Linked DNA regions of Archangium violaceum. The protein of the gene in region 2 interacts with the protein of the main gene of each other region in a pairwise test. Links are inferred from orthologs where the notes say so. Each region holds a gene or a part of one and is shown on either strand. Other genes may lie near its edges.

Region 1 (3,306 bases), 4.2 Mb from region 2 along the record:
CAGAACTCCACGGTCCGCCCGGGCGGCACGAGCCATTGCTGCTTCAGGAAGCGCACCGCCCCTCGGTCCGCGTCATGGTGCTTCACTGTCGCCACCTGGACACTGAGCAGCACGGCGAGCATCGCGAGCCCCGCCACCAGGGGGACCGGGCCGGGCACACGCGTCTCGAGCCACACCAGCCGCACGAAGACCCACCCCGCCAGTCCGAGCAGTGACAGTCCGAGCAGCACGCCGGCCGCGGGGTTCCCGAGCCCCATGAACTGCGGGAGGCTCGGCGGCAGGTAGCCGTCCTTCAACAGAGGCACCGCCAGCCCGAGGAACGCGTTGGACACGTCATCGGGGATGTAGTTGACGAAGGTGGCCGCGCCCGTGAACACGAGGGACGCGGTGCACAGCGCCGCGCTCGCGCCCAGCAGCGCCAGCCGGCCCCCGGTCCGCAGCCGCTCCAGCAGCAGGCCCACGGGCAGCAGCAGGAAGGGCACCAGTCCCGTCAGGTGACGCGGGCCCGTCGTCCAGCCCCACGAGTCATACGAAAAGGACGACGTGAAGTACGTGTACCCGGCGAGCAGCGCCACCACGAGCCACAGGTGCGCCCGCATCTCCCCGCTCGTGCGCGCCTCGCGCCGCATCACCACCACTCCGGGCAGCGCGAGCAGCAGGAAGGGCGACAGGGTGAACAGCCCCCGCAGCGGCGAGAAGAAGGAGAGGACGAAGGCGCGCGGATCCGGATAGCGGATGCCCAGGAAGCCGCCCAGGTGCCACGGCTGGTAGGCCGCGTCGTTGAGGTGCTTGTACCCGCTCTCCAGCGGATGCCCGAAGGCCGCCTGGTGATACAGCATCAGCCCCACCACGAAGGGCAGCGCCCCCAGCGTGGCCAGCGCGGCCCCGCGTCCCAGGCGCACCCACCGCGCGCGCATCGGCTCCTCGCGCCACAGCACCGTCAGCACCGCGTACAGCACCAGCCCGAGCACGCCCAGCGCACCGGTGTACTCGGCGGCCACCGTGGCCCCCGCGCACGCGCCCACCACCAGGTAGCCCCGCTCGCGCCACTCGCCGCGCGCCAGCCGCCACAGCGCGTAGAAGCCGCCGAACAGCAGCACCGCCGTCGTCTGGTGGCTCATGAAGAGCAGCGAGTAGCTGAATGCCAGCGAGCCCAACCCGTACGTCACCGTCACCGCGTCCGCCACCGCCGGGGACAGGTACGCTCGCAGGAAGCGGCGCACGAGCCACAGCATGAACAGCGTGGGAAGCACGGTGAGGAACAGCCGGCTGAAGAAGACGAGCGGCACCTCGGGCACGGCGTACAGGAAGCCACCGCCCCACCAGCGCAGCACCGCGTACACGGGCACCGCGGCGAAGGACAGCAGGGGCGCCTTGGACGGGTAGTACCTTCCGTCCTTCACCGACAGGTCCCCCACGTAGCCGAAGTCCTGGAGGGCGCGGTTGATGTCCAGCGTCCCGTACTCCACCAGCGCGCGCGTCTGCCACAACCGGCACAGCTCGTTGGGCGAGCGCAGGCCCGGGTGATACGGGAACAGCAGCACGTACAGCGCCACCAGCACCGCGTACACCGCGCGCGGTGCTCGCGAGGGCAGGGCACTCACAGCGCGTCGCTACCGCGCTCCCCCGTGCGGATGCGCACGGCCTCGTCCACCGGCAGGACGAAAATCTTCCCGTCGCCAATCTTCCCGTCGGGACCCGAGCGCGCCGCGCGCACGATGGCGTCCACCACGCGCTGCACCATGTCGTCGTCCACCACCACCTCCACCTTCACCTTGGGCAGGAAGTCCACCACGTACTCGGCGCCCTTGTAGAGCTCCGTGTGGCCCTTCTGCCGACCGAAGCCCTTCACCTCCACCGCGGTGAGACCGAGCACCCCCACCTCGTGCAGGGCGTCCTTCACGTCATCCAGCTTGAACGGCTTGATGATGGCTTCGATCTTCTTCATGCGGTACCTCCAGTGGCTCGCGCCACCGCGAAGAGGCTCATTCCCAGGGGCAGCTTCACCTGACTCTCGGCCCGCGCCAAGAACGGCGCGATGCGGTCATACACCTTGAGCTGCAACTTCGGCACCGAGCGGCGGCGCATCACCCGGCTGTTCATGAACCAGCCCGGAATCCCCACCAGGTTCATCCACTCGAGCCGCTCCACCTCGAAGCCATTGCCCTCCAGCACGGAGCGCAGGCCGGGCATCGTGTAGCGCCGGTAATGCCCCACCGCCTCGTCGATGGCCCCGAAGAGCTGCGGCAGCGCCGGCACCAGCACCACCACCCGGCCGCCCGGCGGCAGGATCTGCCGGAAGCGCCGCACCGCCGAGGCGTCGTCCGGGATGTGCTCCAGCACGTTGGACAGCACGATGGTGTCCAGCCGCTCGGCCTTCAGCGACTCCCAGTCCGCCAGCGCCACGTCCGACAGGTACGGCCGCACGTGCGGCCTGCCGCGGAACTTGTTGCGCAGCCGGTCCACGTAGAAGCGGTCCACCTCGAGCGCGATGAGCAGCTCCAGCCCCGGCTCCAACTGCTCGGTGATGGTGCCGATGCCCGCGCCAATCTCCAGCACGCGCCGGCCCAGGTGCTCGCGGAAGCGCTGGCCCAGCCACGCGTTGTAGTTGCTGGCGCCGTCCATGCGCTCCAGCGTGTTGTAGCCCTCGTGCTGGTTGTCCGCGTCGTTGCGCACGGTGGCGTAGCGCACCAGCGTGCGCAGCCGCGCCAGCTGCGAGGCCAGCGGCTGGTGCGGCGCCGTGTCCAGCACCAGCGGCACCTCGGCCAGCCGGAAGAGCTGCGCCGCCAGCTTCACCACGATTTCCGCGTCCACCGAGTCATCATCGCTGGTGAGCGACACCGACTTGAGCGCCTCGGTGCGGAAGGCGCGCTGGCCGCAGAGCGGATCCGTCAGCGACACGTCCGTGACGAAGCGGGTGACGTGACCCAGGGCCCGGTCCGCCAGCACCTCCGCGTCCCGCGCGGGCATCCGCCGGCTACCGAACACCGCGTCCGCCGCGTCCTCGCGGATGGGGCGGCACAGCGCCTCGCAGGACTCCAGCGAATAGGCCGTGTCCGCGTCCTGGAGGACGGTGATGTCGCCCGTCACCCGGCCGAGCGCCGCGCGGATGGCCGCTCCCTTGCCGGACAGCCCCTGGAGCACGTGCACGTTCGGCCCGGAGGGCGCATCCAGCGGCCCCTCTCCGGCGAGGATGACCTCGGCGCCCCGGGCGGCGAGCGAGTGGGCGAAGCGGGAGGCGGCCGGGGCGGACGCGGGGGTGAAGGGAATGACGTAGGACGGAGACTGACTCACGCCCGCGTGACT
Region 2 (3,543 bases):
TGCTGGGCACCGTCCCTGGTACCCTCCTCACCGCGCAGTTCGGCAGCGGCCTGGCGCAGGGCCACACGGTGGCGACGGTGGTGTCTGGCGTGGGGATGGTGGTGTCGCTGGTGCTGGGCGCGTTGCTCGGCCGCCGCATCTTCCACGAGCTCAACGAGGAGGAGCCGTCGGAGGGCCAGGACGAGCAGTCCCAGCCACGGGAGTCCCATCGTCACCCGCCGCTCGCGGCGAAGGGCCGGATCGGCCAGCCGGCGCTGTCGACCTTCCAGGAGCTGCCGCCCGCCGGTCCGTGAGGCTCACGCGCGGGTCTCCGCGCCCTCGCGCTCCAGGGACTCCAGGGCCTCGGTGATCGCCCCCACCAGCGCGGCCTCGTCGGGGGCACCCTCGACCTTGGCGCCCTGGCGGGTGACGTAGAACGAGTCCATCGCGCGATGGGCCTCGGTGGCCACCTTGGCGACGGCGATCTGCGCGCCCGCGCGGGTGAGGGCCGAGGAGATGGCGTGCAGCAGGCCGACCCGGTCCTGCGTCACCACGTCCACCACGGTGAAGTCCCGGGAGGCGCGGTTGTCCACCGTCACCTTGGGAGCCACGGGTGGCAGGGGCCGCTGCAGGAGCGAGCCCGGGCGGCGGCGCCGCAGCACCTCCTCGATGGTGGCCTGGCCCGTGAGGACACGGATCAGGTCCGTCCGGGCCATGCGCCAGCGCGAGCGATCGAGCAGCATCCCGTGCGGAGGCCGCACGTCGAAGACGTCCAGGGCGAGCCCATCGGAGGTGGAGACGATGCGCGCGGAGAGGATGTCGATGCGGTGGGCGGACAGCACGCCGGCGAACAGCGAGAGCAGACCGGGCCTGTCCCGGGCCGCGAGGGACAGCTCGCTGTAGCCGGCCTCGGGGTGGTGGCGCAGGGCGGCGGCCAGGGGCCGCCTCCGGGCACACGCGAGCAGCCGTCCGTGGAGCGTGGCGCGCGACGGATCCGTCCCGAGGAAGTACCGCTCGGGGAGCACCTGCCCGAGCTCGCGCGCCCGGGGCTCGCCGAGCACGCGGGACCAGCGCGCATGGAAGTGCTCGCGGACGCGCTCGGAGGGAGGCGCGCCCGAGGGGGCCGCCGTGCCGACGAGGTAGGCCCGGGCCTTGTCGTACAGCTCGCGCAGCAGCTGGGCCTTCCAGCCCGTCCACATGCGAGGCCCCACCGAGCTGATGTCCGCCCAGGTGAGGAGGTAGAGGCAGGTGAGCTTCTCCACGTCGCCCACCTGGCGCGCGAAGTCGGCGATGAGGGCCGGGTCGCTCAAGTCCCGGCGCTGGGCGGTGTGGCTCATCACCAGGTGGTCCTTCACGAGGAACTCGGCCACCTCGCGCTGGCGGGGCGAGAGGCCCAGGCGCTCGCCGAGGGCCACCATCAACTGCCGGCCCTTCTCGGAGTGGTTGCCGCCCATCCCCTTCCCCGCGTCGTGCAGGAGCATGCCGAGGTAGAGCGGGAGCGGATCCTTCAGGTCGCGCATCTCGCGGGAGAGCTCGGGCTCCTGCTCCACCAGGTCTCCGGCGCGCAGGGCGTAGAGGCGGCGCACGGCGAAGAGCGTGTGAACGTCGACGGTGTACACGTGGTACAGGTCGTGCTGGTGGTGGGCGGTGACGCGGCCGAACTCGGGCACCACGGCGCCGAGCACCCCCGCGTCATGCAGCTCGAAGAGGAGCTCGCCGCGAGTGCCCGGCCGCGAGAAGAGGGCCTTGAAGGCGGCGGACACGGCGGGCGTGGCGCGAGCGGCCTCCAGCGCCGGGAGGGCCTGCACCGCCTGCGCGCGGGCCCATGAGTAGAGGGGCAGTCCGTTCTCCTCGGCGGTGCGGAAGAAGTCGAGGATGGAGGCGGGCTCGCGGGTGAAGAGGCTCGGATCCGACAGGGTGAGCTTGCCGCGGAACACCTTGAAGGCGCCGATCCGGCGCTCGGAGAGGGCGAGCTTCCGAGCGTGGCTGAGCTCCTCGCAGCGGGAGATGAGCGCATCGGCGGCCTGGCGGATGGCGTGGGCGGCCAGGTAGTAGTCGCGCATGAAGGCCTCGACGGGCAGCACGGGGCCCTGCTGGTAGCCGAGGAAGCGCGCCACCTCCTCCTGGAGGTCGAAGGTGAGCCGGTCCTCCTTGCGTGCGCGCAGGAAGTGGAGGTGGTGGCGGATGCGCAGGAGGAAGTCGCGGGCCGCCTTGAGGCGCGTCACCTGCGAGCCGGGGAGGATGGACTGCTGCAGGAGCCCGGTGAGGCCCCGGGTGCGGAAGCGCACGCGGGCGATCCACAGGGCCGTCTCGAGATCACGCAGACCACCATCGCCCTGCTTGAGGTTGGGCTCGAGGAGGAAGACGGAGTCACCATAGCGCTCGCGGCGGGAGCGCAGCTCCTGGACCTTGTCCTGGATGTAGGCATCCGCGTGGAGGGTGAGGAGCTCGGGGAGGACGTCCTCGGAGAAGAGCGAGAAGACGGCGGCGTCGCCGGTGAGGAAGCGCGAGTCGAGCAGCGCGGTGCGGACGGTGTGGTCGGCGTCGGCGGCGCGGAGACACTCCTCGGGGGCGCGGGCGCTCCAACCAACGGCGCGCTTGAGATCCCACAGGAGCGTGGGGAACGCACGGGCCAGAGGCGCCACGGCCTCCTCGGAGACGTCGGGCCCGCGCAGGAGGAGCAGGTCCAGATCCGAGTGGGGAGACAGCTCGCGGCGCCCGTAGGAGCCGAGCGCGACGAGGGCGAGGTCGGGGGGCGCGTGGAGCTCGGCGGCGAGCTCGGTGAAGAGCCCGTGGATGAGGCGGTCGGTGGCGGCGGAGAGGAGCCGGCAGGTGGACAGGCCGGCGGCGCCCTCGCGGTGGAAGGCCTCGACACGGGCGTGAGCGTCGCGGAGGTAGTCGCGGGCGCGAGCCAGGCGGTTCTCGGGACCGCCGGGGGGGAGCTCGGGGAGCGAGCCGAGGACCTCGCGGTGGGTCGGCGGAGGCGGCGACGGGATGGACGGGACGCTCATGAGAGAGGTTCTAGCGCAGTGGCGGCGGATGGGCCGTCACGAGATGCGCCCGGGTGTTGTGGTCTTGACCGCATTTGGACCGCCACATAAGGAGGCCGCCGCCGTGACGTCTCCCCTCCGCATCCAACTCACCGACTCCGCGGATGAACACTGGGCCCAGGTGCGCCGGCTGCAGGCGGAGACCGCCATGGGCGGCGCGCTGCCCCTCGTCATCCAGCGGGGCGAGCAACGCGCCAGCGCCTGGCTCTCGCTGGGAGGGAGCGGCTTCGACGTGCTCGCCTGGCGAGGAGAGCGACTGGTGGGCTTCGCGCACGCACGCATCGAGCGGCGCATGGTGGAAGCCGGAGGACGGCTACGGCCCGCCGAGCTCTTCAATGGCGGCGACCTGCGCGTGGCCGCCGATGCGAGGGGAACCGGGGTGGTGCGGGCCCTGTTCGACGCCGTGCGCGAGCACTGTGCCACGCGAGGCGTGCACCAGGGGTGGGGGCTCATCAATCAGGGCAACGACAAGCCGCTGTCCGTCATGATGGCGGGCCAGCACGGGCAGCGAGCC

The links.
Region 1: the proteins of glnD (region 2) and JRI60_RS44190 interact in binary tests that used the Escherichia coli proteins (3 or more experiments, as listed by UniProt). The link is inferred for Archangium violaceum from one-to-one orthologs.

Annotation. Positions count from the first base shown.
Region 1 is NZ_CP069396.1:11,105,479-11,108,784, reverse strand. What follows is about bases 275-3,274. They hold JRI60_RS44190 (P-II family nitrogen regulator), read right to left. Parts: upstream 1,949-3,274; coding sequence 1,601-1,948; downstream 275-1,600. Other genes in these bases: JRI60_RS44185 (bifunctional glycosyltransferase/class I SAM-dependent methyltransferase), read right to left, coding at 1,945-3,274; JRI60_RS44195 (hypothetical protein), read right to left, coding at 275-1,604. Also shown: more of JRI60_RS44195, read right to left, coding at 1-274; more of JRI60_RS44185, read right to left, coding at 3,275-3,294. UniProt on the Escherichia coli protein: P-II indirectly controls the transcription of the glutamine synthetase gene (glnA). P-II prevents NR-II-catalyzed conversion of NR-I to NR-I-phosphate, the transcriptional activator of GlnA. When P-II is uridylylated to P-II-UMP, these events are reversed.
Region 2 is NZ_CP069396.1:6,865,911-6,869,453, forward strand. The notes cover bases 97-3,333. They hold glnD ([protein-PII] uridylyltransferase), read right to left. Parts: upstream 2,991-3,333; coding sequence 297-2,990; downstream 97-296. Other genes in these bases: JRI60_RS27625 (TVP38/TMEM64 family protein), read left to right, coding at 97-293; JRI60_RS27635 (GNAT family N-acetyltransferase), read left to right, coding at 3,094-3,333. Outside these bases: more of JRI60_RS27625, read left to right, coding at 1-96; more of JRI60_RS27635, read left to right, coding at 3,334-3,543.